DNA from 2 places in the Streptosporangium sp. NPDC051022 genome. Region 1 is predicted to be linked to the other one. Evidence: predicted binding sites of a transcription regulator. Region 1 holds the regulator's gene; the other holds the start of a gene.
What was found. Region 1 encodes LexA, which represses DNA repair genes until DNA is damaged. Its sites were predicted from a motif close to TCGAACANNTGTTCGA; they were not measured.
Positions count from the first base shown of each region.

Region 2: the regulator LexA is predicted to act here: its motif matches at 7,057-7,072, upstream of AB0N02_RS31015 (SAV_6107 family HEPN domain-containing protein).

Region 1 covers NZ_JBFBCF010000019.1:66,437-81,500, reverse strand. Annotated here, with positions in the region: gene AB0N02_RS27810 (cytochrome P450) at 1-591, shown strand, start outside; gene AB0N02_RS27805 (hypothetical protein) at 595-3,354, opposite strand; gene leuS (leucine--tRNA ligase) at 3,913-6,381, shown strand; gene AB0N02_RS27795 (transposase) at 6,395-7,618, opposite strand; gene AB0N02_RS27790 (hypothetical protein) at 7,767-8,288, shown strand; gene lexA (transcriptional repressor LexA) at 8,605-9,315, opposite strand; gene AB0N02_RS27780 (LysM peptidoglycan-binding domain-containing protein) at 9,949-10,209, shown strand; gene nrdR (transcriptional regulator NrdR) at 10,507-10,968, shown strand; gene AB0N02_RS27770 (vitamin B12-dependent ribonucleotide reductase) at 11,054-13,894, shown strand; gene AB0N02_RS27765 (hypothetical protein) at 14,184-15,064, shown strand, end outside.
Region 2 covers NZ_JBFBCF010000023.1:20,776-35,839, reverse strand. Annotated here, with positions in the region: gene AB0N02_RS31060 (FAD-dependent oxidoreductase) at 1-239, shown strand, start outside; gene AB0N02_RS31055 (Rv2175c family DNA-binding protein) at 290-664, shown strand; gene thiE (thiamine phosphate synthase) at 642-1,286, shown strand; gene AB0N02_RS31045 (polyprenyl synthetase family protein) at 1,392-2,459, opposite strand; gene metF (methylenetetrahydrofolate reductase [NAD(P)H]) at 2,750-3,682, shown strand; gene AB0N02_RS31035 (GNAT family N-acetyltransferase) at 3,687-4,283, opposite strand; gene AB0N02_RS31030 (helix-turn-helix domain-containing protein) at 4,570-5,214, shown strand; gene AB0N02_RS31025 (YbaK/EbsC family protein) at 5,463-5,942, opposite strand; gene AB0N02_RS31020 (L,D-transpeptidase family protein) at 6,052-6,858, shown strand; gene AB0N02_RS31015 (SAV_6107 family HEPN domain-containing protein) at 7,318-7,764, shown strand; gene AB0N02_RS31010 (PP2C family protein-serine/threonine phosphatase) at 7,828-9,051, opposite strand; gene AB0N02_RS31005 (transcriptional regulator) at 9,198-9,692, opposite strand; gene AB0N02_RS31000 (universal stress protein) at 9,964-10,866, opposite strand; gene AB0N02_RS30995 (amino acid permease) at 10,863-12,287, opposite strand; gene arcC (carbamate kinase) at 12,383-13,318, opposite strand; gene argF (ornithine carbamoyltransferase) at 13,380-14,381, opposite strand; gene AB0N02_RS30980 (arginine deiminase) at 14,406-15,064, opposite strand, start outside.

The DNA of each region.
Region 1 (15,064 bases):
CTCGAACACCCCACGGGCGACCTCATCTCGTCCCTGGTCAACGCCAACATCGACGGCGAACGGCTGACCGCCCAGGAACTCGGCTCGTTCTTCATCCTGCTGGTCGTCGCGGGCAACGAGACCACCCGCAACGCCATCTCGCACGGCCTGCGGCTGTTCACCGAGAACCCCGGCCAGCGCGCTTTGCTCCTGGAGGACGTCGAGGGCCGCCTCCCCGGCGCGGTCGAGGAGATCGTCCGCCTGGCCTCCCCGGTGAACTTCATGCGCCGCAAGGTCACCAGAGACCACGAGATGAACGGCCGGCTCTACCGCCGGGGCCAGAAGGCCGTCCTGTACTACTGGGCGGCCAACCGCGACGAGAGCGTCTTCCCCGACCCGCTGCGCTTCGACATCCTGCGCAGCCCCAACCCCCACGTCGGGTACGGCGGGCCCGGCCCGCACTTCTGCCTGGGCGCCCACCTGGCCCGCCGCGAGATCACCGTGATGTTCCGCGAGCTGCTCCGGTGCCTCCCCCGGATCGAGGGCGGCAGGCCGGAACGGCTCCACTCCAGCTTCATCAACGGCATCAAGCACATGGAGTGCACGTTCTGAAGGCTACGAGGAAACGGCCTGGATCGACTTGAAGACGGTGTTGATGTCCGGCAGCAGTTCCTTCTTGCTGTCGGGCACCGACATGTAGACGACCGAGGGCAGGTCGGCGCCGGTGCTCACGATCGCCACGACAAGGGTGGTCTTCGAGTCGCCCGCGGTGATCTCGTAGGCGGCGAGCTGCCCCGGCAGGCCGTTGACGGACAGCGGCTGCTGGGCGGTCTTGCGGGCGATGTTCCCCTCGGGGAAGAACTTCTTGCGCGCGCCCAGGGCCACCGCGTTGATCACCGGGGCCAGGTTCTCCGGCGAGGTGTACTTGTCCTTCAGACGAGGTGACAGCACGCCCGACATCAGCTGGGCGAACTGCGCCCTGCCCGCCGAGTCCGTACCGGCGGGAACGTACTGGCGGGTGGTGAAGCCGTAGACCGTGGGCACGGTCCGGCGCTGGTCCTCCCGCCAGGGGCCGCCGAGGTGCGGCACGCTGATCGCCGCCGCCTGGTCGGAGACGATGCCGGAAACCGGCGAGGCCTTGCCGGGGAAACGCGGCAGACGCCCGATCGTCTGGGACTTCACGGGCTTCTTCGGAGAGGCGGAGGGCTTGGCCTGCGGAGTGGGCTCCTCCTTGCTGGGGGCCAGCGGTCCGGCCATGAACGCCCAGATCAGCGCGCCGACGAGCGCGATCACCACCGAGCCCGCGAGCGCGAAGACCCAGACGGGCCTGCCCTGCCCGTCGAGATCGTCCTCGTCCCCCATGGCCTGGTAGTTGTCGCCGAAGACCGTGTCCCACAGCTCCTGCTGGCGCTCGGGCGGCGGGGTCTTCGGGCCGCTGATCTGGCCCGCGGTGACGAACGGCCGGTAGGGGTCGGAGGGGTCCTGGCTCAGGTGGTGACCCGGCTGGCCCTGCGGGTGCTGCCCGGGCTGTCCCGGCTGGGGCTGGCGGCCGGGGCCGGGCTGCTGAGCCTGTGGCGGGTAGACGAGGCCGCCGGGAGGCGGTCCCGGAGGCACGTCCTGAGCGGGGTACGCGCCCGCCTGGGGCATCCCGTACGGCTGGGGCGCTCCCGGGGAGGGCGGCGCCCCGGCGGGGGCCTCCGGCGCGGTGGTCGAGGCCAGGGCCCACAGGGCGGGATTGTTCGGCACGCCGAAGCCGCCCGGCGTGCCACCGTTGCCGAAAGGAGCCCCGCCGTCAGGGGAGGCACCGTTGGCGGCGGAAGCCTCCCCGAAGGGAGTCACGGGGGACTGGACGGGAGGCTGGGCGTTCCCCCAGGAGGGGGAGAGCGGGTTCTGCGCCTCGGCGGCCGCGGGCGGCCACACGGCGTTGTCCGTGGGGACGCCGGACGGCCGTCCGGCGCCGTCGCCCGGGGTGGCGGACGGCCATCCGTTGTCCGCGACCGGGATGGAGGGAGACCACACGGCGTTGTCCGCGGCCGGGGTGGTGGACGGCCACCCGTTGTCCGCCGGGGTCGCGGACGGCTGCCCGGCGTTCGCGGCGGGAGCGGTGGAGGCGGTGGGCGGCCACGCGGTGCCGTCCGCCGGGGTCGCGGACGGCCAGGTGGCGCTCGCGGCCGGAGGCCACACGGCGTTGTCCGTGGCCGGGCCGGTGGACGGCCAACCGGCGTTGTCCGCGGCGGGGGTGGTGGATGGCCAGCCGGCGTTGTCCGTGGCCGGGGTGGAGGGAGACCACACGGCGTTGTCCGCGGCCGGGGTGGTGGACGGCCAGCCGGCGTTCGTGGCGGGGGACGCGGACGGCCAGCCGGCACCGCCGGTCTGGGCGGGCGTCGGCCACACGTCGCCGCCGCCGCTCGCCTTCGACGCCGAGAGCGAGGCCCCGGGCTCCCGCGAGGGGAGCGGCGGGACGTCCCACGACTCGGTGCCGGCCGGTGCGCCGTCCTGCTGCGGCTCGTCGTCGTACTTCGGCGGGGTGAAGGCGTCCGCCCAGCTGCCGTCGGTCCCGTCGGCCAGGGGGGTACTCGCCGCGGAGGCGCCCGCCTGGGGCACCGCCGAGGGGGAAGCGCCCGCCTGGTCCCAGCCGCCGCTCGTCTGCGGGGTACTCGTGTGGCCCCAGCCGCCGCTCGTCTGCGGGGTACTCGTGTGGCCCCAGCCGCCGCTCGTCTGCGGAGTGCTCGTGTGATCCCAGCCGGTGCCCGTCTGCGGAGTGCTCGTGTGGCCCCAGCCGCCGCTTGTCTGCGGGGTGCTCGCCTGGTCCCAGCCGTTACCGGAGGAGGACCGGGAGGAGTCGTCGGCGGCCTTGTGGCCGTTACCGGCCGGAGCCGAGGCGGCACGGTCCCAGCCCTCGCCCGGCGAGGAGACGGCGGCCTGGTCCCGGCCGTCCTGGAAGCCGCTCTGGGACATCGCCTGCTCCCAGCCGCCGTTCGGGGACGGGGCGGCCTGCTCCCAGCCGCCACCGCCGGACGTCCCCGCCGGGGAGGCACTCGTCTGGTCCCAGCCGGTGCCCGGCCGGGTGGCGGCGGCCTGGTCCCAGCCGGTGCTCGTCTGCGGGGTGCTCGTGTGCTCCCAGCCGCCGCTCGTCTGCGGGGTGCTCGCCTGGTTCCAGCCGTTGCTTGTCTGTGGAGTGCCCGTCTGGTCCCAGCCGTTGCCGGCGGAGGAGCCCGAGGAGTCGTCGGCCGGCTGGGGCCGGTCCGGGGAGAGCGGGGGGAAGGGAAGGCGAGGAGAGGTGCCAAGGGAGTCGTTCGCCCACGTGGGCGTCGGTTCCGCCGCCTCCGGCCACGCCGGAGGCAGGTGGGACTGGCTGGACTGCTCCGAGGCCATGACTGCCTTACCTCCCGCATGGGTGCCCGAATTATGAGTATTGGGCATGGTCTCACGTGAGACAGGGGCGTTCGCAGGGAAACCGGAGAACGCCCCCCTGAACTGGAGTCCTGTGGGGTCGGTTGGTGGATCCTGCATCGGCAGGCCGACCTCCGAGGGATCCGGGCCCTGCCCCGGCTCGACTGAGTGTGCCACGGTGAGAAGAGTAAACTGACGGGACATGCGAGGTCACAACGGATGTGTCCGTACCGGGTCTCGCTCTCTCCCGGACACGTGAGAGTTCCCATTGTGCTGAACCTCTGTGCGGGTGTCTCCCCTTTGCTGTGATCGGGGCTGTTTTCCCAGGCCACGAATATGACTTGCGGACTGCGATAGTCTTGGCCTATGCGTGCCGCGACCCTGCTGCTTATCGGGCCGCATCGGCCTTCTCGGCGTTAGACGCCTCGCCGGTGCGGCTGCCCTTCGCGTGAGCGAAGGGTTTTTCTATTGGGCCGGATGGGTCAGATCATCTGCGCAGACGTATACCGAGGGAAGATTGACGTGAGCGAGCGAGCCGACATGCAGAGCGACGAGCAGCACTACGACCCGCAGACCCTGCAGGTCAAGTGGCAGCGGCGGTGGGAGGAGCTGGACCCGTTCCGCGCCTCGGACGACCCCGCCGACACGCGTGAGCGGCGCTACATGCTCGACATGTTCCCCTATCCCTCCGGTGACCTGCACATGGGCCACGCCGAGGTGTTCGCCATCGGCGACGTCGTCGCGCGTTACTGGTTCCAGCGCGGTTACAACGTGCTGCACCCGATCGGCTGGGACTCCTTCGGCCTGCCGGCGGAGAACGCCGCGATCAAGCGCAACGCGCACCCGGCCGAGTGGACCTACGCCAACATCGAGACCCAGGCCAACTCCTTCAAGCGCTACGCGGTCTCCTTCGACTGGTCGCGCCGTCTGCACACCAGCGACACCGACTACTACAGGTGGACGCAGTGGCTGTTCATCCGCTTCTTCGAGCGCGGGCTGGCCTACCGCAAGGGCGGCCTGGTCAACTGGTGTCCCAACGACCAGACCGTGCTGGCCAACGAGCAGGTCAAGGACGGCAAGTGCGAGCGCTGCGGCGCCGAGGTCGTCCGCAGGGAGCTGACCCAGTGGTACTTCAAGATCACTGACTACGCCGACCGGCTGCTGGACGACATGGCGCAGCTGGAGGGCGGCTGGCCGGAGCGCGTGCTGACCATGCAGCGCAACTGGATCGGCCGGTCCGAGGGCGCCGACGTCAACTTCGTGATCGAAGGCCGCGACGAGCCGGTCACGGTCTACACCACCCGCCCCGACACCCTGTACGGCGCGACCTTCTTCGTGGTCGCCCCGGACTCCTCGCTGGCCGAGGAGATCGTTTCCGAGGACCGGCGCGAGGAGTTCGCGGCATACCGGGCCGAGGTGGCCAAGCTGTCCGACATCGACCGGCTGTCGACCGAGAAGGAGAAGACCGGAGTCTTCCTGGGCCGCTACGCCGTCAACCCGGTCAACGGTGAGCGCATGCCGATCTGGGCGGCCGACTACGTGCTGTCCGACTACGGCCACGGCGCCATCATGGCGGTTCCCGCGCACGACCAGCGCGACCTGGACTTCGCCCGCAGGTTCGGCCTGCCGGTGCGGGTCGTCGTCCACACCGGCCTGGCCGACCCCGGCGAGACCGGCGTGGCCACCGCGGGGGAGGGCTCCCTGGTCAACTCGGGCCCGCTGGACGGCCTGTCCAAGACCGAGGCGATCCATAAGATCATCGAGGTGCTGGCCGAGCGCGGCACCGGCAGGGCGACGGTCAACTTCCGCCTGCGCGACTGGCTGCTGTCCCGTCAGCGCTTCTGGGGCTGCCCGATCCCGATCATCCACTGCGCCGACTGCGGCGAGGTCCCGGTGCCCGACGAGCAGCTGCCCGTCACCCTGCCCGACCTGCGCGGTGAGGCCCTGGCGCCCAAGGGGGTCTCCCCGCTGGCCTCGGCGGACGACTGGGTCAACGTCTCCTGCCCCAAGTGCGGGGGCTCCGCCAGGCGCGACACCGACACGATGGACACCTTCGTCGACTCCTCGTGGTACTACCTGCGTTACGTGGACCCCGGCTACGAGGGGGGCCCGTTCGACGTGGAGAGGGTCCGCAAGTGGGGGCCGATCGACCAGTACGTCGGCGGTGTCGAGCACGCCGTGCTGCACCTGCTGTACTCGCGCTTCTTCACCAAGGTCCTGTACGACATGGGCATGGTCGACTTCACCGAGCCCTTCCTGCGCCTGCTGAACCAGGGACAGGTCATCAACCAAGGCAAGGCGATGTCCAAGTCCCTGGGCAACGGCGTCGACCTGGGCCAGCAGATCGACGCCTACGGCGTGGACGCGGTCCGGCTGACCGTGGTGTTCGCCGGTCCGCCCGAGGACGACATCGACTGGGCCGACGTCTCCCCGGCCGCGTCGCAGAAGTTCCTGGCCCGTGCCTTCCGCGTCATGGCCGAGGCCGGTGCGGCCTCCGCCCCGGGCGCCGACTTCGCCACCGGGAACCTGGAGCTGCGCAAGGTGGTCCACCGGACCATCGACGAGGTCACCAAGCTGGTCGACTCCCACCGCTTCAACGTCGCCGTCGCCCGCATGATGGAGCTGACGACCGCGGCCCGCAGGGCCATCGACTCCGGGCCCGGCGCCGCCGACCCGGCGGTGCGTGAGGCCGCGGAAACCCTGGCGGTCATGCTGTCGCTGGTCGCGCCGTACGCCGCGGAGGAGGGCTGGGAGCGGCTGGGGCACCCCGCCTCGGTCGCCACGGCCGGTTGGCCCGTGGCGGAGCCCGTGCTGCTGGTCCAGGACTCCGTCACGTGTGTCGTGCAGGTCGCGGGCAAGGTCCGTGATCGCCTGGAGGTCTCCCCGGAGATCTCAGACGCCGACCTGGAGGCCCTGGCCCTGGGGTCGGAGAGGGTTCAGGCCTTCCTGACGGGCGAGCCCCGCAAGGTCATCGTCCGCGCTCCCAAGCTGGTCAACATCGTCCCTTGACATCCTCTCCGTCCTAATGGATGGAGATTCCCGTCTGCCGCGTGTGCGGCTTCGGGTGGGTTACCGCTTCGCCGCGCGGTGCCGGGACAGGTCCCGGTCCTACCCGCGCTCCACGGTCGTTTAGCCTGTCCGCCTGCCCGGCGGCCAGAATGTTGATCGCCGCGTTGACATCCCGGTCGTGGACCGCCCCGCACGGGCAGCTCCACGACCGGATGTCCAGTGGCATCGACGTGGCGACGGTCCCGCATGCCGAGCACAGCCTCGACGATGGGAACCACCTGTCGATCCTCCCGAAGTACCTGCCGTATCTCGCGGCTTTGTACTCCAGCATTGCGACGAACTGTGACCAGCCCGCGTCGTGCACCGACTTCGCCAGGCGGGTACGGCCCAGACCGGACACGCACAGGTCCTCCACGTACACCGCTTGGTTGTCGCGGATCAACGTGGTGGACTGTTTGTGTGCCCAGTCGCGGCGTGCATCGGCCACCCGGGCGTGCGCCCTGGCGACCCTGACGACGGCCTTCTTACGGTTCGCCGAGCCCTTCTGCTTGCGGCTCAGCGCCTGCTGCGCCTTGCGGAGCTTCTTGGCCGCGCGGCGCAGGAAACGCGGATCGCCGATCTTCCGGCCGTCGGACAGCACCGCGAAGTGAGTGCGTCCCAGGTCGATGCCTACCTCGTCCGGCGTCTCGGGCAACGGCTCGGCTGAGGTCTCGACCACGAACGACGCGAAGTACCGGCCGCAAGCGTCCTTGACCACCGTCACCGATGACGGATCGGACGGCAGCGGGCGCGACCAGCGAACCGGAACGTCCCCGATCTTCGGCAGACGCAGCCTCCCGCCCGCCGTGATCGCAAAGCAGGCGTTCTTCGTGAATCGGATCGACTGCCGGTTGTCCTTACGGGAGCGGAACCGGGGTGGGGCGACCCCGCGGCCCTTGCGCCTGCCGGTGACCGAGGCGAAGAAGTTCCTGAACGCGGTGTTCAGGTCGGCGAGTGCCTGCTGCAGAATCACCGCCGACACCTCGCCGAGCCACGCCCGCTTCGGGGTCTTTTTGGCCTGCGTGATGACCCGCTTGGACAGGTCCCCATCCGAGATGTACGGCAACCCGGCATCGCGGGCGTCCTGCCTCATGCGCAGCCCGTCGTTGAACACCACCCGCGCGCACCCGAACGCCCGCGCCAGCGACTCGCGCTGACCGGCGCTCGGGTAGAGACGGAAGTTGTACCGCAGCTGCACGCCATGATCCTAGCTTTGGGTGATGGTCGCACTACGGAAACGCTAAAACCGGTAGGCATGATGCTTTTGCCCTGCATGCCCCTTTGGTCTTCATGACGAAGTCCCGGCATCGGATATTCACCGGACCTCACCTGGATTCGCCGGATCGGTGGGTAGCGCTTCGATCAGTATCCTGCGCCGGTGCATCGAGCAGCGGAACCGTTCAGCTCAGGGCACGCCCGGGCTCGGCGGTCCTTCCATGCGGGCCTTCACCCCCGGTCTGAAAGCCGGAGCACTGGCCCGCAATTCGGCGGATGTCGTCTTCGCCTCCGACCCAGAACGTGCTCAGAGGATGACCGGGCAGACGGATGTGCCGCCGGAAATCCCTCTCTTCATCCGTGGTGGTGCTGACGATGAGGCTGAGGCTGACATTGATCCTGTAGTGCTCCCTGTCCAGACAGAGATGTCCACGGGGCAGTTGATCGTCGAGGAGCGCAAGCGTCTGCACGAATGGCTGGGTGGCGCGAGACGTTCGCTGGAGAACCTTGAAGAGCTGGGCAATAGAGTGTCGTTTCCGCCACTTCTCGGCTCGCCGGAGGAGTGGCTGGATCTCCAGCACAGGGCCTTCGAAGTGCTCGAGTTCATCCAGCGCAACCGAACCGGCGGGCCGGAGGATGACGAAGAGGAGTAGGTCTGGTTTTTTCCTGTGGACTGTGAAGCCGGATTCCGAGGGCAAGTGGGGTTCGGCTGTACAGCATCGCAGGAGAAAAAGCCGGATAGCCCAGGGCTGGTCAGGGTGCTGGAGCTGTACCTCCCCGAAATCCTCTTGAGGCCGGGTCTTTCACGTTCCGGATCGGGGTGAGGTCTTCTGAGCGAGGCGGAAGATACAAGATGCCGAGATAGGAGATCCTCAGTGAGGCCGCAGGGGTACGGAAACAACTGAGGAGCGGTCCCCTGTTATGGGACCGCTCCTGCGGTGAGTCGTCTCGAGGCCACCGCCGCCGATCTCAGAGCTTGCGCAGCACCGCCACGACCTTGCCCAGGACGGTGGCCTCGTCGCCGGGGATGGGGTCGTAGTTCGCGTTGTGGGGGACCAGCCAGACGTGGCCGTCCTTGCGCTTGAAGGTCTTGACCGTGGCCTCACCGTCGATCATCGCGGCGACCACGTCGCCGTTGTCGGCCACCGGCTGCTGGCGGACGACCACCCAGTCGCCGTCGGCGATCGCGGCCTCGATCATGGAGTCGCCGGTCACCTGGAGCAGGAAGAGCGTTCCCTCGCCGACCAGCTGCTTGGGCAGGGCGAAGACGTCTTCGACGCTCTCCTCGGCGAGGATCGGCCCGCCGGCCGCGATCCGGCCGACGAGCGGCACATAGGCCGCGGTCGGGCGGCTGACGGAGGTCTCGTCGGCGTTGGCGTCGGGATCCACCCACAGCACCGGCTCGCCGGGCAGGCGCACCTCCAGCGCGCGGGGACGGTGCGGATCACGGCGGAGGTAGCCCTTGCGCTGCAAAGCCGTCAACTGGTGCGACACGCTGGAGGTGCTGGTGAGCTGCACCGCCTCGCCGATCTCCCGCATGGACGGCGGGTAGCCGCGCTGCTGCACCGAGTCGCGGATCACCTCAAGGATCTTGCGCTGCCTGGGGGTGAGGCCAAGGGAGTCACGCCTGCGCACCGCCAGGTCGCTGACGGCCGAACCGTTCTCGTCATGCTCGCTCATGCGGTCTCCTCGCTCCCGGTCTGTATTGCTTACGTCGCACACAGCGACCGTACCCTCGCCGAAGATCATACTCAAACAATTGTTCGAAGCGTCCTCGAAATCGGCGGCGGCGTGGTGTACAACATCGTACGGGAGTTCGATCGACATCGTGTTCGATTCGCCGATCTTTCTTCGACATGTGTTCGGCCAGGTCGAGGGGGCGGGGGCAGCGTGAAGGCGACCAAGACGACGACCAAGACGACCAAGACGACCAAGATGGCCGGGGTGACCGGGGTGACCGGGGCGACGGCTGGGGCGGCGAGCGGGGAGGCGGCCGCGGGGACCGCCGTGTGGGCGGCCGGGCGGATGACCGAGGGGGTGGCCGGGAGGGTGCCCGCTGCCCGGCGTGAGGTCGCGGGAGGGGCTGTGCGGAGGGCCCCGGGGAGACCCGTGGGGAAAGTGGCGAGAGGGGCCGCCGTGAGGACGGCGGGAGGCTCTCCGGGGAGGGCCGGGGGCGGTCCTGCGGGGAGGCCGGCCGGGAGGGGCGGCGTAAGGAGGTCGGGAAGGCCGGCGGGAGCGGGCTCCCAGAAGGGGGCGCGGCGGTCCGCCCCGCCGATCCGGCTCACCCGGAGGGGGAGGGTCGTGGTGATCGCGATGCTCACGCTCCTCACCCTCGGGGCCCTGTGGGTCGGCGCCCGCATCGACGGGGCCTCCGCGCTCGAGCCTCGCGACCGCGAGGGGCTGCCGTGGGTCGTGGTGCGCGGAGGTGACACGCTCTGGGGGATCGCGGAGGCCATGACGACGGAGCGTGACGCCGCCTCGGCGGTCCGGCTGATAATGGACCTCAACGATCTGCCCGACTCCGTGATCCGGCCCGGTGCCCGGCTCTACCTTCCCGGTGACCCCGTCCGCTGACCGGACCCCCGGACAGGCCGCCCCGGGAGGCGACACGCCCGACTGCCGCCGGTGTGGCGCGCTGATCAGCGACTTCGTCTCCCGGGGTCTTCCCAACTTGCGTTCATGGGCCGACGCTCCTACGGTTGGACCACAACATCTAGTGGCTTCATCATTCTTCTCCACCATAGATTGTGTTCCTATTACCGCATCTCGACCATTCGAGGGGCGTGCGCGAGCGTCCCTCGCTGAGACCGCGGAGCAAGTGGAGTAACAAGGGAAAGGTGAGCCGCTAGGCAAGTCAAGGAGGCGACGCGCGTGCACTGTCCGTTCTGTCGTCATCCTGACACGCGGGTCATCGACAGCCGATCGACGGAGGACGGCGGTGCCATCCGCCGCAGGCGGACATGTCCGGAATGCGGGCGCAGGTTCACCACGCAGGAGACGGTGTTGCTCATGGTGAGCAAACGCAGCGGGGTGACCGAGCCGTTCTTCAGGGACAAAGTGATCGCCGGTGTCCGGCGAGCGTGCCAGGGACGCCCGGTCAGCGAGGACTCGCTGGCTCAGCTCGGACAGCGGGTCGAGGAGAGCATCCGCGCCACAGGATCGGCGGAGATCGCGGCCCACGAGGTCGGGCTGGCGATCCTGGGACCGCTCCGTGAGCTCGACGAGGTGGCCTATCTGCGGTTCGCCTCCGTCTACCGGGGCTTCGAGACCCTTGCCGACTTCGAGGCGGAGATCGAGCAGCTTCGCGCGGAACGTTCCGCCAGGCACGACTGAGACAGGCCCCGGGCGCCGGGGGACAGGGCGGCGCGTGGAAGTTGTCCGACTTGAGGGCTCTGTGGAGCCCCGGAAGGGGGATGTCATGACGGAGACGGTCAGCGGCGCAGCCGCGCGTGGGGGGAAGCGGTCGCGTAAGGGGCTGAAGATGAAGCGCATCTTCACCACGCCTGGGGTGCACCCGTACGACCAGGTGTCCTGGGAGCGTCGCGACGTCGTCATGACCAACTGGCGGGACGGCTCGATCAACTTCGAGCAGCGGGGTGTGGAGTTCCCCGAGTCCTGGTCGGTCAACGCCGCCAACATCGTGACCACGAAGTACTTCCGTGGCGCGGTCGGCACCCCGCAGCGGGAGTGGAGCCTCAAGCAGCTCGTCGACCGGGTGGTGGGCGTCTACACCAGGACCGCGGCGGAGGAGGGCTACTTCGCGACCGACGAGGACGCCGAGATCTTCGACCACGAGCTCAAGCACGCCCTGGTCAACCAGATCTTCAGCTTCAACTCGCCGGTCTGGTTCAACGTCGGCACCGCCTCGCCGCAGCAGGTCAGCGCCTGCTTCATCCTGGCCGTCGACGACCAGATGGAGTCCATCCTCGACTGGTACAAGGAAGAGGGTGTGATCTTCAAGGGCGGTTCGGGCTCAGGTGTGAACCTCTCCCGGATCCGCTCGTCGAAGGAGCTGCTCTCCAGCGGCGGTACGGCCAGCGGCCCGGTCTCCTTCATGCGCGGCGCGGACGCCTCCGCGGGCACCATCAAGTCCGGCGGCGCCACCCGCCGGGCGGCCAAGATGGTCGTCCTGGACGTCGACCACCCCGACATCGAGGAGTTCATCGAGACCAAGGCGCGCGAGGAGGACAAGGTCCGCGCGCTGCGCGACGCCGGGTTCGACATGGACCTGGGCGGCAAGGACATCGTCTCGGTCCAGTACCAGAACGCCAACAACTCCGTGCGCGTCTCCGACGAGTTCATGCGCGCCGTGGAGAACGGCGGTGACTTCGGCCTGCGCGCCCGCCTCACCGGCGAGGTCATCGAGAAGGTCGACGCCCGGGAGCTGTTCAGGAAGATGGCCACGGCCGCCTGGGAGTGCGCCGACCCCGGCGTCCAGTACGACGACACGATCAACGACTGGCACACCAGCCCGGAGACCGGCCGCATCACCGCCAGCAACCCGTGCTCGGAGTACCTCCACCTGGACAACTCCTCCTGCAACCTGGCCAGCATCAACCTGCTGAAGTTCCTGAAGGACGACGACTCCTTCGACATCGCGAACTTCGTGAAGATCACCGAGCTGATCATCACGGCGATGGACGTCTCCATCACGTTCGCCGACTTCCCGACCGAGAAGATCGACCGGACCACCCGGGCCTACCGCCAGCTCGGCATCGGCTACGCCAACCTCGGCGCGCTGCTCATGGCCACCGGCCACGCCTACGACTCCGAGGGCGGCCGGGCCATCGCGGGCGCCATCACCTCGCTGATGACCGGCGCCTCCTACCGCCGCAGCGCCGAGCTGGCCGCGGTGGTCGGGCCGTACGAGGGGTACGCCCGCAACGCCGACGCGCACAAGCGCGTCATGCGCAAGCACGCCGCGGCCAACGACGACCTGCGCACGCTGGACGGGATCGACAGGGCGATCCACACCGAGGCCTCCCGGCAGTGGGCCGACTGCCTCAGGCTCGGCGAGAAGAACGGCTACCGCAACGCCCAGGCCTCGCTGCTGGCGCCGACCGGCACCATCGGCCTGATGATGGACTGCGACACCACCGGCATCGAGCCCGACCTGGCCCTGGTCAAGTTCAAGAAGCTCGTCGGCGGCGGCTCCATGCAGATCGTCAACCAGACGATCCCGCGCGCGCTGCGGCAGCTCGGTTACCAGGAGGAGCAGGTCGAGGCGATCGTCGAGTACATCGCCGCCCACGGTCACGTCGTCGACGCCCCGGGCCTGCGGCGCGAGCACTACGAGGTGTTCGACTGCGCCATGGGCGAGCGGGCCATCGCGCCGATGGGCCACGTGCGGATGATGGCCGCCGCCCAGCCGTTCCTGTCCGGCGCCATCTCCAAGACGGTCAACCTGCCCGAGTCCGCGACGGTCGAGGACATCGAGCAGGTCTACATGGAGGGCTGGAAGCTCGGCCTGAAGGCCCTGGCCGTCTACCGCGACAACTGCAAGGTCGGCCAGCCGCTCTCCGCGGCCGGCAAGAAGGTGGAGCAGAAGACGGAGGAGAAGGCCGAGGTCGCCGAGCCGGAGATCCAGGTCGTCGAGGTCAGCCGCCCGACCCGCCGCCGGATGCCGAACCAGCGCCCCAGCACGACCACCCGCTTCACCGTGGGCGGCGCCAAGGGCTACATGACCGCCTCGTCCTACCCCGACGACGGTCTCGGCGAGGTCTTCCTGAAGATGTCCAAGCAGGGGTCCACCCTCGCGGGCGTCATGGACGCCTTCTCGGTGGCCATCTCCATCGGCCTGCAGTACGGCGTGCCGCTGGAGACCTACGTCGGCAAGTTCGTCAACATGCGCTTCGACCCGGCGGGCATGACCGACGACCCGGACATCCGCATGGCCGCCTCGGTGATGGACTACATCTTCCGCCGCCTGGCCCTGGACCACCTGCCCTACGACGAGCGGGCCGCCCTCGGGATCTTCTCGGCCTCCGAGCGCGCCGCCCAGCAGCGCGGCGAGGACCCGGCCCCGATCGCCGCCGACGAGGTCATCGCCGAGCTGGCCACCTCGGCGCCCATCGAGGAGCCGCAGCCCCGTCCCCAGGCCGTGGCCGTGACCGCCGCGCCGGAGCGGGTCGGCTCCCTGGAGTCCCACCAGGGCCGTACCGCCGACGCGCCGCTCTGCATGACCTGCGGCACCAAGATGCGCCCGGCCGGCAGCTGCTACGTCTGCGAGGGCTGCGGCTCCACCAGCGGCTGCAGCTGACTCCCGAAGTCATCCGGTCCAACCGGGACCCGGCGCTTCGGCTGAGGTCTTGCTGATACTGGGTTTGCAAGGAGGTCCGGTCTTGTGGCCGGACCTCCCTGCCATTGACGCAGGGCCCTCATGCGCTGATTTCCGGTTCAATCGGCGTATCACCGGTTAGACCGGAAGGGATTCTGTGGCTGACAGCCACGTTCGTCTCGTGCGGGGAAGCCCTCGGCGGGGAATGCGGGCGGAGCTCTTCGCGGACATGCCGTGGGCTATGGCACCGTGCTTCCGGCGGCCGACGGAGATGGACAACTCGAAAGCCGCGAATTTCGCGGGTGCGTTTCTGAGCGGTTCGACGATCTGGCTGCCGGACGACGCCGAACTGTCCCCGGCGTCCGACGTCGACCTCATGGTCGTGACCACGGACACCGACCCTCCTCCCAAGCTCGGGAAGTTCCGCTGGAGGGGCGTCCTGATCGAGGTGACGTACCTGTCCTGGGGGCAGCTTCCGTCCGCCGAGGTCATCCTCGGGTCCCACCACCTGGCGGGCGGCTTCCGGAAGAACACCGTCGTCGCCGACCCCGCCGGCAGGCTGACCCGGCTGCAGGCCGTCACCGCCGTCGAGTACGCCAGGCGACCATGGGTGCGACGGCGCTGCCGGAGCGCCGAGCAGAAGGTCGTCGACGGCCTCGGGGCGCTGGACCCCTCGGCGGCGTCGCACGACCGGGTGACGGCCCTGATCTTCCCCGCCGGTGTGACCACGCACGTGCTGCTGACCGCGGGCCTGCGTAATCCCACCGTTCGCCTGCGCTACCCGGCCGCCCGGGAACTCCTCGCCGACTACGGCCACCTCGAACACTACGAGGAACTCCTGCGACTGCTCGGCTGCGCGGACATCACGCCGTCGCGAGCCGAACACCACCTGCGCGCGATGACCGAGGCGTTCGACGCCACGGTGCCCCTGGCCCGGACGCCGTTCCCCTTCGCCTCCGACATCACGGTCACGGCACGGCCGGTCGCGGTCGACGGCGGTCGTGACCTGATCGCGAAGGGGCTGCACCGTGAGTCGATCTTCTGGATCGCCGCCACCTACGCGCGCTGTCTGAAGATCCTCGCCACCGCCCCGTTCGCCGCCGGACCGGGCGATCGGCGCCACCGGCCGGGGAGTACGGTGCTCCTGCAACG
Region 2 (15,064 bases), on a different contig from region 1:
TGGTGCAGTACGCCGGGCACCACGACGGCGAGCGCCTGATCCTGCGTGGCGACCCGGAGGCCGACCCCAGGTGGGGGGTCTGCTGGGTCGGCGAGGACGACAGGCTCGTCGCCGTGCTCGCGGTGAACCGCCCCCGGGATCTGCTCCAGGGACGCCGTCTCATCGAGGGCGGGCAGCGCCTGGCCGTCGACCGCCTGGCCGATACCGCGGTAGCGTTGCGCGATTGCACGGTGGCGTAACCTCGCCGCCAGGTGTTTGGCGAAGGGCGCGATGTGGTAGTGGTGGATTCGTGACGCTTTCTGTTGCGCAGATCGATCGGGAGACAGACCAGCTGGTGGGCGAGTGGCTCACCCTGACCGAGGTGGCCCGGAGGCTCAACCTCAGCGCCGGTCGCGCGAAGCAACTTCTCAAGGACCGCAAGCTCATCGGAGTTCGACGGGGCGGTGGCGAGCCACAGGTCCCCGCGGCCTTCCTCGCCGCCGACGACGTCGTGAAGGGACTGCCGGGCACGCTCACCGTGCTGCTCGACGCCGGATACGACGACGTCGAGTCGCTCCGCTGGCTGTTCACTCCAGACGAGACCCTGCCGGGGTCCCCGGTGGACGCGATCGTCGCGGGCCGCCACACCGAGGTCAAGAGACGTGCCCAGGCCCTCGGTTTCTGACGCCCGCCTGTACCTGTGCACCGACGGTCGCCGTGACCGGGGAGACTTGGCCGATTTCCTCGACTCCGCCCTGGCGGGCGGGGTCGACATCGTCCAGCTGAGAGAGAAGGGCCTCGAGGCACGTGAGGAGCTCGCGCTCCTCGAGGTCTTCCGCGACGCCTGCGACCGCCACGGCAAGCTGCTGGCGGTCAACGACCGGGCGGACATCGCCTACGCGGCCCGTCCCGACGTGCTCCACCTCGGTCAGGGCGACCTGCCGGTGCGGATCGCCCGGGACATGCTCGGCGACGACATCCTCATCGGGCGTTCCACTCACGCCCCGGAGGAGGTCTCAGCCGCGGCGGCCGAGTCCGGAGTCGACTACTTCTGCTGCGGCCCGATCTGGCCGACGCCCACCAAACCGGGCAGGACCGCCCCGGGCCCGGCGCTGCTCCGGCACGCCGCGGCACTGGACACCGAGCGGCCCTGGTTCGGCATCGGCGGCATCGACCTGTCCAACCTGGACGAGGTCATGTCGTACGGCGTGCGCCGGGTCGTGGTCGTGCGGGCCATCACCGAGGCGGACGACCCGAAGGCCGTGGCGGAGGAGTTCCACCGGCGCCTGGCCGCCGGACCCGCCTGATCTCCGGATCCGTCCGTCCCCGGACCCCCGGTGCCCGGGCCCGTGCCCGGTCGCCGGAGGATCCGGGGCGGCGGATCCGACCTGGAGAGTCCGGAGAGTCCCGCCTCAGGTGCGGCGGGACGTCGCGGCCACGGCCAGGTCGGCCAGGGCCGTACGTGCCTCCGCGGTGATCGGGGCGTCGTCCAGCGAGCTCAGGGCGTCGTCGAGATAGTTCTTGATCATGTCCTCGCACGCCGCGAGCGCCCCGGTCTCCTCGATGATCCGGCGCAGCCCGCCGACCCCGGCCGCGTCCAGCTCCGGATCGCCGAGCGTGTCGTTCACCGTCCTCGCCTGGGCGGGGGAGGCCGCGGCGAGCGTGCGGGCGATGAGCATCGTCCGCTTGCCCTCCCGCAGGTCGTCCCCGGCGGGCTTGCCGGTCTCCGCCGGGTCGCCGAACACCCCGAGGATGTCGTCGCGGAGCTGGAAGGCGATGCCGACGGAGCGGCCGTACTCCTCACAGAGCCGGTCGATCCACGGCTCGCGCCCCCGCGCGGCCAGCACGAGGCCGAGCCTGAGCGGCTGCTCGACCGAATACTTGCCGCTCTTGAAGAGGGCGACCCGCAGCGCGCTCTCGAAGGTGTTGGCGCCGTGCGCCTGCTCCAGCAGGTCGAGGTACTGCCCGCACATGAGCTCGGTGCGCATGTGGTCGTGGACCTGCCGGGCCGCGGCCAGCGACTCCTCGGGCAGGCCGCTGCCACGCCACATCTCCCCGGACCAGATGAGCATCAGGTTGCCCAGCAGGATGGCCGCGCCCTGCCCGAACTGCTCGGCCGAGCCGCGCCAGCCCGCCTTCTCGTGCAGTGACTCGAACCTGCGGTGAGCCGACGGCATGCCCCTGCGCAGGTCGCTGGCGTCCATCAGGTCGTCGTGCACCAGGGCGCTGGCCTGGAGGAGCTCCAGCGACGCGGCGGCGGTGAAGACGGCGGGGTCGTCGCCGCCGCCCGCTCCGCGCCAGCCCCAGTAGCAGAACGCGGGCCGCAGCCGCTTGCCGCCGGCCAGGAAGTCCTCGGCCGCGGCGAGCAGCGGGGCGAGCTCGGGGGCGTTGACCTGGGGGCGCTGCCGGTCGACGAACTCCCTGAGGGAGCGATCCACTTCGGAACGGATGGTGTCGAGCGCGGCTGCGGAAGCGGTCATGCACCGAGATTATCGGCCCGGAGGATGGGGTTCTGTCCGCGGATGCCCCATAGGAGGTGAGGAGGCCACGGGACCCGTGCGGGGGAGGTTTCCGGACGGCCGTCCCGGCTGGGCGTCGAGGACGCCGGGGAGGGCTCCGGGGATGTCCGGAGGATGTCCGTACGGATATCCGGAGATGTCCGAAAGACGGCCGGACCGGGCCCCGGGGTTGCCCGGACGATGCCGGAAGGTGACCACATTGGGCCGATCACGGTTGTGGCGGCTCGTCGGGCGGCCAGTACCCTAGGGTCATGGCTCTGGGTCGCCCGTCAATCCTTCCCGATCGCGTGCCCACCGTCCGCGAGCTCCTCGCCGCCGGTGGCCGGTCCTTCTCATTCGAGTTCTTCCCCCCGAAGACGGATGAGGGGGAGCGACAGCTCTGGCGCGCCATCCGGGAGCTGGAGGCCCTGCGTCCCACCTTCGTCTCGGTCACCTACGGCGCCGGCGGCGGCACCCGGGACCGCACGGTCGAGATCGTGGAGCGGCTCGCCCACGAGACCACGCTCACCCCGGTCGCCCACTTCACCGCCGTCAACCACTCCCTCCGCGAGCTGCGCCACCTGGTCGGCAGGTTCGCCGGGGCGGGCGTGCGCAACATCCTCGCAGTGCGGGGCGACCCGCCCGGCGACGTGACGGGGGAGTGGATCCGCCACCCCGAGGGCGTGCTGTACGCCGAGGAACTGGTCCGGCTCATCCGCCAGTCCGGCGACTTCTGCGTCGGCGTGGCCGCCTTCCCCTACAAGCACCCCCGGTCGGCCTCGGTCGAGGCCGACACCGAGCACTTCGTGCGTAAGTGCCGCGCGGGCGCCGACTACGCCATCACCCAGATGTTCTTCCGCGCCGAGGACTACCTCAGGCTGCGCGACCGGGTGGCGGCCAAGGGCTGCGACACGCCGATCATCCCCGGCATCATGCCCGTCACCCAGATGAGCACGATCGCCAGGTCCGAGCAGCTGTCGGGCGCGCCGTTCCCGCCCGAGGTCGCGGCGCGGTTCGAGGCCGTCGCCGACGATCCGGCCGCGGTGCGCAGCCTGGGCATCGAGCACGCCGCCGAGCTGTGCCAGACGCTGCTCGCCGAGGGCGCGCCCGGCATCCACTTCATCACCTTCAACCGCTCCAGCGCGACGCGCGAGGTCTTCCAGGCCCTGGACGTCGCGCCGAGGACGGCCCAGCTGGCGGTCTGACCGGTCAGCGGGCCGACCCGGCCGACCCCGCCGGTCGGTCGGAGCGCCCGGCGGAGTCCGGCAGCGGGAGCGTGGCCCCGACGATCGCGTAGTGCTCGTAGCCGCCGGGGAAGACGAACCGGGTGAGCAGGTCGACGAAGCCGACGCTGCGGTAGAGATGGCGGGCCGCGGTCGCCTGGTCGCGGGTCGACAGTACGGCGGTGCGTTCGCGGCGGTCCTCGCACAGGCCGGTGACCATCGCCCGGCCGACGCCCTTGCCCTGATAGTCGGGGTGCACGTGGATCTCGGCCAGTTCCAGGGCGTCGCCGAGCCAGCCCCGCGCGCTGGCCTCGCCGTTCCGCTCGGCCAGCGCGTGGCGGACGATGTCGTGCCACCACTGGCCGGGTTCGCCGTGGAAGCCGTAGGCGACCCCCACCGGTCTTCCGTCGGCACGCTCGGCGAACAGGCAGGTGAACCCGGTGTGGGCGGCGTGGTTCCGCATGATCGCCTTACGCCCGGTGATCTGGTCGGCCGGCGGGAGCATCGCCGCGGTGTAGACGTCGAGGACCGCGTCGAGTTCCGCGGTGAACTCGTCGGGGCTGACCCGTCGCAGTCCGATCACGCAACGCACCCTAGCAGCAGCGGTGTCATGCGAACTGTTCAAAGGTGCCAAAGTGACGTGCGGGATTTTCACATATTTGGCATATCTCGATATGGAAAGCGGATCTTTCCATGCTTTTTCTGGTGTTTCCTGCCTTCTCGCACCCTCCGTGCTCCGCCCGCGGGCCGGCGCGGTGCGACGGCGGGCGCGGACTCGGCCGCCGGGTGACTGGACAGTCACTACACGCATGTGTAGTTTCTTTTTCCATAAGATGGTCAGATATACGTGTGGACAGGAAAGGCCGGCGGTGGCGAGGATCGAGGCGGACTTCGAGGACCTGACGGCTCGCGCCCGGATCAGGGACGCCGCGCTGCGGCACTTCGGCGAGCACGGGTTCGAGCGGGCGACGATTCGCGGGATCGCCGAGACCGCCGGGGTGTCCTCCGGGCTGGTGCGCCATCACTTCGGCTCCAAGCAGGCGCTGCGCGAGGCCTGTGACGAGTTCCTCGTCAAGGAGGTCCGCAGGCTCAACGACGAGGCGCGCGCCGTCCCCGTCTCCGTCGAGGTGAACCCGGTCGCCGCCGCGCTGGCCGCGCTCGGCCCCTACCGGCGCTACCTCGCCCGTGCCCTGGCCGAGGGGTGGGCCGAACCGCTGTTCGACGAGATGGTGCGGATGAGCGAGGAATGGCTCGAAGAGGTCGACAGGGACCGTCCCGACCCGCCCTTCGCCGGACGCGGGGCCCGCGCGGCGGTGGGCACCGCGATGGCGCTGGCCGTACCGCTCCTCCACCGGCACCTCTCCCGGAGCCTGGGCGTCGACCTGTTCAGCCCGGAGGGGGCGCACCAGCTGGCGGTGATCCTCCTCGACATCCACTCGCACCCCATGCTCACCCCGGAGGCGGCCGCCTCGATGCGGGAGGCCCTCGAAAAGCTCCGGCCCACATCACCCTGATCCGCGTACGCCGAGGAGCGCGAAACATCCGAAGCGCCCGTCGAGGGCCTGCGTCCGGCCGGGCCCGCCCGGCGGACCCCCTGAAGGACGACTCGAACCTCTGGAGAGTCGGGCACCTGCCGATGGCGTGCCGGCTTCCTCGCGCGCCGGGCGGCCGGTGGGGCCGCGCCGCCCGGCGAGGGATCACGGCCCCGCGGGCCGAGGCCGGAGCTCTCAGCGCCGGTACCGCCGGCGCCACCGGGGGACGGTCACCGTTCCACCTCGGCCGCGACCCCGCCCGTGACGCGGACGAGTTCGGCGAAGGAGGTCGGGAAGACCGTGTGCGGGTGACCGGCGGCCGCCCAGACCACCTCGTACCTGCCGAGCCAGACGTCGACGAGCGTTCTGATCGGAGCGGGATGGCCCACCGGGGCGACGCCGCCGATGACCTGGCCGGTGGCCGCGCGCACGAAGTCGGGGGCGGCACGTTTCACCTTCGCCGCCCCGACCGTCTCCGCGACCAGGCCCGTGTCCACCCGGTGGGCGCCGCTGGTGAGCACCAGGAGCGGTTCTCCGTCGGCGTCGAAGATCAGGCTGTTGGCGATGGCGCCGACCTCGCAGCCGAGCTGCGCCGCCGCCGTCGCGGCGGTCGGGGTGGCTTCGGCGAACACGACGATCTCGCCGGGGACGTCGTGTTCGCGCAGGACGGCGGCGACCTTCTCGATATTGGGATGCAACTTTTCTGGCACGCGGTCACTCTAAACAGGTTGACCGTTGATTACCGCTTCATAACCCTTACTGGGGCTTTGGAGGACGGTGCGCTATGGTCCGTGGTCTGGGCTTTGGTACTACGAGGGGATGATTTCAGTGGGGGTTGAACGGCGGCTCGGAGCGGCCGCGCTGATGACGGCGGGGGCCGTGTTCCTGTCGTCGCTTGTGTCTTCACCCGGCGTCGCGAACGCCCAGGCCGTCACCGCGACGGCCCCGGCGGCCTCGGCCAAGGCCGAGACGCCCGCGTTCGTCGCGCCCGGCAAGACGCTCAGGCTGGGGGCCAAGGGAAGCGTGGTCAAGGCGCTCCAGACGAGGTTGCAGGAGCTCGGCTACCAGCCGGGCAAGATCGACGGCCAGTACGGCGGGACGACCCTGACCGCTCTGTGGGCCTTCCAGAAGGTCAACGGAATTCCGCCGACGAGCACCGTGACCCGCAGAACCTGGAACGCTCTAGAGGCTCCGCGGAGCCCGAGGGTGCTGGTGCCGAACGGCAAGCCGACCCGGGTCGAGGTCAACCTCACCCAGCAGGTGATGGTCCTCTACGTCGGCGGTCAGGTGAAGCTGATCAGCCACACCTCCTCGGGCAGCGGGATCCCGTACTGCGAGACGGCCACCTGGCAGGGCAAGACCCAGAAGTTCTGCGGCGACGCCCGCACGCCGACCGGTGACTTCAAGACGACCTGGCGCAGGAGCGGCTGGCACAAGTCCTACCTGGGCCAGCTGTACAACCCGATCTTCTTCAACGGCGGCATCGCCTTCCACGGCGCGCTGTCGGTGCCGCTGGCCCCGGCCTCGCACGGCTGTGTGCGGCTGCCGATGCACGTGGCGGCGGTGCTGCCGGGCCTGCTCGGCACGGGGGTGCCGGTGCACGTGCGCGGCAAGTTCGTCCGTTAGCCGCCGGGCCCCGCGCCGTCCGGCCTTCCGCCGTCCGGCGCGGATCGGACGGCGCTCCGGACCGGATGGCGCTTTGGATCGGGCGGCGCTCGGACCGGGCGGCGCGGGCGGAGCGGCCGCGCGGTGGCGGACGGACAACGGCAGGTGGAAGCCCCGGGAGACCCTGGTCTCCCGGGGCTTTTGCGTCTTTCAGGAGGATCGAACTTTTGTTCGTGGTTTGCTTGACACGATAAGTGATCGAATTTATGTTCGATGTGAAGACGTGAGACTCGCGGCTCACGTCCAGGGTGGTCGGCTTCGCCCGTGTCGTCGGCGACGACGATCGGCCGGGCCGGGGCGGACGGGGAGAGGGGAAGCTCCTCGTCCGGCCGCCCGGCGGATTTGTCGGTGGGGTCTGCGAACGTTGACCTGACCGGTGAAAACGCCGGGAGCCGCTTGCGACCAAGGAGGCTGAAGCACATGACCCCTCGGCTCAGCGATTCCGATGGGCCCCGGCTCTCGACCACGGTGCGGGCGCACCTGACCGACGCGCGCGACCACCTCGAGGAGGCGTGCGCCGCACGCACCCCCGCCACCCGCTACGTCGCCGCCCACCTGGCGGCGCTCAGGGCGGCCGCCGCCGTCCTGGCCGCACGGCCGCGTCCCATGGACGGCCGCAGGCGCCGCCTGCGCAGCGCCTGGGAGCTGCTGCCCGAGGCCGAGCCCCGGCTCGCCGACTGGGCGCCCTATTTCGAGGTCAGCGCGACCAAGCGGGCCGCCGCCGAGGCGGGGATGACCCGGATGGTCACGGCCAGGGACGCCGAGGAGCTGATCTCCGAGGCGGAGAGGTTCGTCACCACGGTGGAGAACCTGCTCGGCGTGCCCACCCAGCCCACACTGCCGGCCCGGGTCCCCATGGCCGGTTAGGAGTGTCTTCCCGCGACACCTGACGGTGTCGCGGGCTCGGGCGCGCCCGGGCCGGTTCCCGGATCAGGCGGCCGAGGCCGCGGAGCTTGCGGCGCGGTGGCGCAGCAGGAGCATGGCGGCGTCGTCGCCCAGCGGCCTGCCCACGTGGCGCAGCAGGTCGGCGCGGAGGGCGTCCAGGGCCAGCTGAGGGTCGGTGCCGCCCAGCAGGTGCGCCCTGGCCTGCAGCGGATAGAACTGGCCCGTTCCATTGCGGGCCTCGATGACCCCGTCGGTGTAGAAGAGGACCTGGTCGCCGGGCTCGAACGGGATCTGGTGCGGCACGGCCTCACTCGCCTTCAGCGAGACCATGCCCAGCGGGAGCGCCTCGTCCGGCGGATCGGCGAACCACCGCTCGCCGTCCGCGGCCAGCACCATCGGGGCCGGGTGCCCGCAGTTGATGACGGTGATGGAGGTGCCCTCGCCGATCTCGGTGTTGTCGGCCATCTCGGTGATCTCGGCCAGGATGGCGGTGACGAACTGCTCGCCGGATAGCTCCCGGGTCAGCGCGTTCTCCAGCCGGGTCACCACGCCCTGCAGCTTGGCCTCGTCGTGGGCGGCCTCCCGGAAGGCACCCAGCACCACCGCCGCGGTCTCCACGGCCTCCAGGCCCTTGCCCTGGACGTCTCCCACGATGATCCGGACCCCGTGCGGAGTGGTCACCACCTCGTACAGGTCACCGCCGATGCGGGCCTCGGCCGTGGCCGAGGTGTAGGAGACGGCCACCCCGATCCCGGGTCCCGCCCTGCGGGGCACCGGCCGCAGCAGCACCCGCTGGGCGGCCTCGGCCACCGAGCGGACGTCGGCGAGCTGGCGCTCGTGCCGGAGCCGCCCGGCGCTGGCCAGCACGCTGGCCACGGTGACGCCGAGGATGGCGGCCATCGTGATGTTGGTGCGGGGCGTCCAGAGGATGTCGTTGTAGAGGCCGAGCGCGACGCACAACGCCAGGGCGATGACCCCGGCCACCGTGGTCCTGGCCAGGCCGCAGGCCACGCTGGCGAAGGCGGGACCGAGGGCCAGCAGGGGCAGCAGGCCGAACGTCGGGCCCGAACCGAAGTCGATCAGGGCCACCACGGCCATGACGACGAACGGCAGCAGCCTGAGCGTGTCCTGCGTCCTGGTGGCCCCGATGGAGGTCAGCAGCCGAAGAAAGGCCCGCGTCTTGGTCGATCCCAGCGACGCCTTGAGGGCGTCGAGACGGCTCTTCGGGCGTGCTTGAGAGTGATCATGCCGATCCCCTCCCCGGGCCATGTCCACCACATCTCGTTAAATGCCATGTTTGCCTTTTCCTACCACAGCGATCGTCACCCGTGGCGGGATGCAGGTCATGTTCTAACGAGAGAGCAAGATTTCCGGTCGTGGGATACACCGGAGCGTACCCACGACCGGACAGGCCGTCAGAAGGACTCGACGGCCCGGCGTGCCTCGGGGTCCAGGACACCCCAGGTGATGAGCTCCTCGGTGAGCTCGCTGGGGGACTTGTCATAGATCACGGCGAGGGAGCGCAGGTCCTCCTGGCGGATGGACAGCACCTTGCCGTTGTAGTCACCACGCTGGCTCTGGATGGTGGCCGCGTAGCGGGCCAGCGCCCCTGCCTTCTCCTTCGGGAGCTGGGCAAGACGCTCAAGGTCGATGACAAGCTTCGGCGTCGGGCCGAGCGGGCTCGGCGCACTGCCACCGGGCAGTAGTTCATTGACCGGAACCCCGTAGAAGTCCGCCAGCTCGGCCAGCTTCTGCACCGTCACCGCGCGGTCTCCACGCTCGTAGGAGCCGACGACAACGGCCTTCCAGCGGCCGCGGGACTTCTCTTCGACTCCGTGCAGGGACAAGCCCTGCTGGGTGCGGATCGCACGGAGTCTTGCACCCAGCGACTTGGCGTATTCAGACGGCATCGTGTGGCCCCCCGGCTCTGTTATGTACTGCTTTCACTTGATTGTGCTCCCTCGCAACTTATGCCCCTTTCACCGGGAAGGCGCCTGGGGTAGGCACCTTCGGTGACCGAAGCGTTGGGGTTTACCCGGTAACGTCGCGAGGTGTGGTTACGGACAGTGACGGTAAAGCTGTGGGCGCCTAAGGTCAAGCTGATTGGAAAAAAGAGGTCGAATCCGATCCGATGTGGTCCGCCTCAAACGCCGTGCTTGTCCCCTCGCGGATAGTGAATCATCACGGTTTCCCGAGCTTCTCGGCGGACCCTGGCTTGGCGGGGGGATTCCTGGGCAACATCATCACCGGGCACGGTGCCGAGCGTATGATCTTCAAGGAGACGTCGCCGAGGAAGACCCGGCGCAGAGGCCCCGTTTCGCTGGAGGCGCAGATCAAGATGGAGCCCTCGCAGTCGGCGCGCGCCAGTGCCGTGGCCACGTCCCTGCCCTCCAGCACCCCGACGTCCACCCGCACACGTCCCCGGGTGATCTCCTCGAGGTCGGCGGCCACCTGCTCCCTGAGCCGGCCGAGCATCTCCTCCTCGACCTTCGCCTGCCGCCTACCGCTCACGACGAGGGTGATCAGGCGCAGCGGCACGTCCACCTGCGCGGCCAGCTCGAAGGCCTGCCGTACGGCCTCGTCGGAGCCGGGGTCGCGCCGGTAGGCGACGGTCAGCCTCCGCAGCTCCGGCGACCCCTGCTCGCCGTATCCCCGGGGGGCCAGGGCGACCGGCACCGGAGAGGCGTGCAGGAGCTGGTCGGCGGTGCTGCCGATGCGGATGCGGCCCCGCCCTCCTCCGGGGGCCGACCCGATGACCACCACGTCGGCCTTGACCCTGCCGACGAGCTGGACCAGGCCGCGCCCGCTGCCCCGGTTGGGCTGTGAGAGGTAGTCGACCGAAATGTCCGTAATATCCGCCATGAAGTCGCGCGCCCGTTCCAGGATTCCGGCCGTCTGCTCGGCCACGTAGGACCGCCATTCGGCGTCGATCTTTCCGGGGCCCGGTGTCGGCCAGGCCGGCACGTGGACGTGGGCGACCGTCAGCCTGGCCCCCGCCCGCCGCGCCATCAGCACGGCCAGGGCCAGCCCGTCCTGCCCGCGGGCGCCGGGGACGAACCCGGCGAGGATGTGTTCGATCTTCATCGGACGCTCCGGTTGAGACGGGAGTGGCGGAAGCCGTACAGGAAGTAGGCGAGCAGGCCGACGACCAGCCAGAGCGCGAAGGCCAGCCAGGTGATCCCGGCCAGTCCCAGCATCACCACGACGCAGAGGATCACCCCGAGGACCGGCGTCAGGGGGAAGAACGGCGTCCGGAAGCTGCGGGGCAGATCGGGCTGGGTGTGGCGGAGCACCAGCACGCCGACGTTGACGATGGCGAAGGCGAACAGGGTGCCGATGCTGGTGGCCTCGGCGAGCTGGCCCAGGGGGATGAACCCGGCGAGCACGGAGACGAAGGTGGCCACGATGAGCGTGTTGGCGATCGGGACCTGGCGGCGCGGGTCGACCTTCTCGAAGATCTTCGGTATCAGGCCGTCGCGCGACATCGCGAACAGGATGCGGGTCTGGCCGTACAGCACGGTGAGGACCACGCTGGCGATCGCCACGACCGCGCCGAAGGAGATGATGACGCCCGCCCAGGTCGCGCCGGTCGCGCGGTCGGCGATCAGGGCGAGGCTGGCCTCGGTGCTCTCCGGGTGGAACTCCTGCCACGGCATGGCGCCGACGGCGGCCAGCGCCACCAGCACGTAGACGACCGTGACGATGACCAGGGACAACAGGATCGCCAGGGGGAGGTCGCGCTTGGGGTTCCTGGCCTCCTCACCCGCGGTCGAGGCCGCGTCGAAGCCGATGTAGGAGAAGAAGACCTGTGAGGCGGCGGCGGTGATCCCGGCGGCGCCCAGCGGGGCGAAGGGGGTCAGGTTGCCGCTCTCGAAGGCGCTGAAGGCCACCACGCAGAAGAACGCCAGCACCGCGATCTTGATCAGCACGAAGACCGCGTTCGCGGTCGCGCTCTCCGAGGCGCCGCGCAGCAGCAGCCAGGTGGCCAGCAGGACGATCAGGATCGCGGTGACGTTGATCACGCCGCCCTGGTCGCCGGGGGAGTGGGTGATGGCGTTCGGCAGCTGCCAGCCGAACAGGTCGCGGAGGAAGTGGTTGAGATACTCGCCCCAGCCGACCGCGACCGCCGCGACGGAGACGGCGTACTCCAGCATCAGGCACCAGCCGCACACCCACGCCACCAGCTCGCCCAGCGTCGCGTAGGCGTAGGAGTAGGACGACCCGGAGACCGGGATGGTCCCGGCCAGCTCGGCGTAGGACAGGGCCGAGAACAGGGCCGTGATCGCCGCCAGCACGAAGGAGGCGACCACCGCCGGTCCCGCCTTCGGCACGGCCTGGCCGAGGATGACGAAGATGCCGGTGCCGAGCGTGGCGCCGACGCTGAAGAGGGTCAGCTGCCACAGGGTCATGGTCCGGCGCAACTCGCCGCCCTCACCGTGCCCGCCCTCGGCGATGATCTGCTCGGCGGGTTTGGTGCGGAACAGCCGCTGTGCCACGGAAACCATGTGGTGCCCCCCTCGACTGGACTGGTGTGCCGATGATCCGTCGTGCCGGGGGGACTACCCGGCCCCCGCCCGCCGGAACGCGAGGGGGCCCTCGGTCACAGGGTGCTGGCCAGCGGCCAGGTGGCGTTCGGGGTGACGATGGTGCCGGCCCTGCCCTCCAGTATCCGTTCGGCCTCGTCCAGACGGCCGATCGCGGCCATGTCGCCGGTCGTCTCGACGAACCGGCAGACCGCCTCGACCTTCGGCCCCATGGAACCGGCGGGGAAACTCTCGGCGCGGAGCTGGTGCGGCGTGGTGTGGGAGATCTCCTCCTGCTGCGGGGTGCCGAAGTGCCTGGCGACCCGCGGCACGTCGGTCAGGACCATGAGGACGTCGGCCTCCAGCGCCTCGGCCAGCACGGAGGCGGTCAGGTCCTTGTCGATGACCGCCTCGATGCCCTGGAGCTGTCCCTTGTCGTTGCGGATGACCGGGACGCCGCCGCCGCCCGCGCAGATCGTCACGACGCCGTCGCGGACCAGGCGGCGCAGCAGCCGGGTCTCCACGACCCGCTGCGGGGCGGGGGAGGGAACGACCCTGCGCCAGTACTGCCCGTCGGGCTTGACGGTCCAGCCGTACTCCATGGCCAGTTTCTCCGCCTCCGCCTGCTCGTAGACCTGGCCGACGAACTTCGTCGGGTTGTCGAAGGCCGGGTCGACCGCGGAGACGAGCGTCTGGTTGATCGTGGCGGCGACCTGCCGTCCCGGCAGCGCGTTCTGCAGCGCCTGCAGCAGCCAGTAGCCGATCATCCCCTGTGTCTCGGCGCCGATCGTGTCGAGGGGGTAGGGCCGGGCCAGGTTGGGGTCGTTGGAGCTCTCCAGCGCCAGCACGCCCACCTGGGGGCCGTTCCCGTGCGTGATGATCAGCTCGTGCCGTTCGGCCAGCCGCGCCAGTGAGGCGGCGGCGACGCGGACGTTCTCCCGCTGGGTCTCCGCGTCGGGCTTCTGCCCCCGGCGCAGCAGCGCGTTGCCTCCCAGGGCGACCAGGACGCGCATGGTCAGCCTCCCGCGGCCGTGGGGCGGGCGGGTGCCTCGGTGGTCAAGGTGGCGCGCATGTTCACTCTCCCAGGGTCGCGACCAGGACGGCCTTGATGGTGTGGAGCCGGTTCTCGGCCTGGTCGAAGACGATCGACCGGGGCGACTCGAAGACCTCCTCGGTGACCTCCAGCGCCTCGTGGCCGGTCTTGCGGAACAGGTCCTCGCCGACCGTGGTCTCCCGGTTGTGGAAGGCCGGCAGGCAGTGCATGAACTTCACCCTCGGGTTGCCCGTCGCCTCGACCACCCCGGCGTTCACCTGGTACGGCATGAGCAGCTTGATGCGCTCCTCCCACACCTCCTTCGGCTCGCCCATGGAGACCCACACGTCGGTGTAGAGGAAGTCCACGCCCTGGACGCCCTTGGCCACGTCGTCGGTGATGGTGATCCTGGCCCCGGTCTCCCCGGCGAGGTCCCTGGCGGGCTTGACGACCGAGTCGTCGGGCCACAGCGCCTCCGGCGCCACGAGCCGCACGTCCATGCCAAGCATCGCGCCGGTGACCAGCAGCGAGTGGCCCATGTTGTTGCGGGCGTCGCCGAGGTAGGCGTAGGCGACGTCGTGCAGGGGCTTGTCGCTGTGCTCCTGCATGGTGAGCATGTCGGCGAGCATCTGGGTCGGGTGCCAGTCGTCGGTCAGGCCGTTCCAGACCGGGACGCCGGAGTAGGCGGCGAGCTCCTCGACGTCGGACTGCTTGCTGCCCCGGTACTCGATGCCGTCGAACATCCGGCCGAGGACCCGCGCGGTGTCCTTCACCGACTCCTTGTGGCCCATCTGGGAGCCGCTCGGGTCCAGGTAGGTGACGTGGGCGCCCTGGTCGTGGGAGCCGACCTCGAACGCGCACCGGGTGCGGGTCGAGGTCTTCTCGAAGATCAGGGCGATGTTCTTGCCCCTGAGCCTGGGTTCCTCGCTCCCGGCGTACTTGGCGGCCTTGAGCTCGGCCGCCAGTTTGATCAGGAACCTGAACTCGTCCGGGGTGAAGTCGAGTTCCTTCAGGAAGCTGCGGTTGCGCAGGTTGAATGCCATGTTGACGCCCCCCGTCGAAGGAGATCAGATGCCGTCGCGCTCGAGGGGGCAGCTCATGCACCGGGGGCCGCCGCGGCCCCTGCCGAGTTCGCTGCCCCTGATGGTGATCACTTCGATGCCGTTGGCGCGCAGGTAGTTGTTGGTGGTGGTGTTGCGCTCGTAGGCGACGACCACCCCGGGGCTGACGGCCAGCACGTTGCAGCCGTCGTCCCACTGCTCGCGCTCGGCCGCGTACACGTCCTGGGTCGGGGTGAGGATCCTGATCTCGTCCATGTCCATGGCCCGGGCGATGGCCCGGTGCATGTCCTCGGGGGCGTGATCGGTGATCTTGAGTTCCTTCTCCGTGTCGCCCGGTTCGACCGTGTAGGAGGGCAGCATGCCCAGCCCGGCGAACTTGGTGAACACCCCGACGTCCACGTTGGTCATGACGGTGTCCAGGTGCATGAACGCCCGCGCCTTCGGCATGTTCAGCGCGATGATCTTCTTGGCCGCGCCCTTGTGGAACAGGCTCCGCGCGAGCATCTCCACCGCCTGCGGCTGGGTGCGCTCACTCATCCCGACCAGTACGGCGCCCCGGCCCAGGACGAGCACGTCGCCGCCCTCGATGGTCGCGGGAGCCGAGGCCATGCCGGGCATCCAGAGGTTGAAGCCCCCCTCGTCGGGCCTGCCGAACCCCGAGGCGA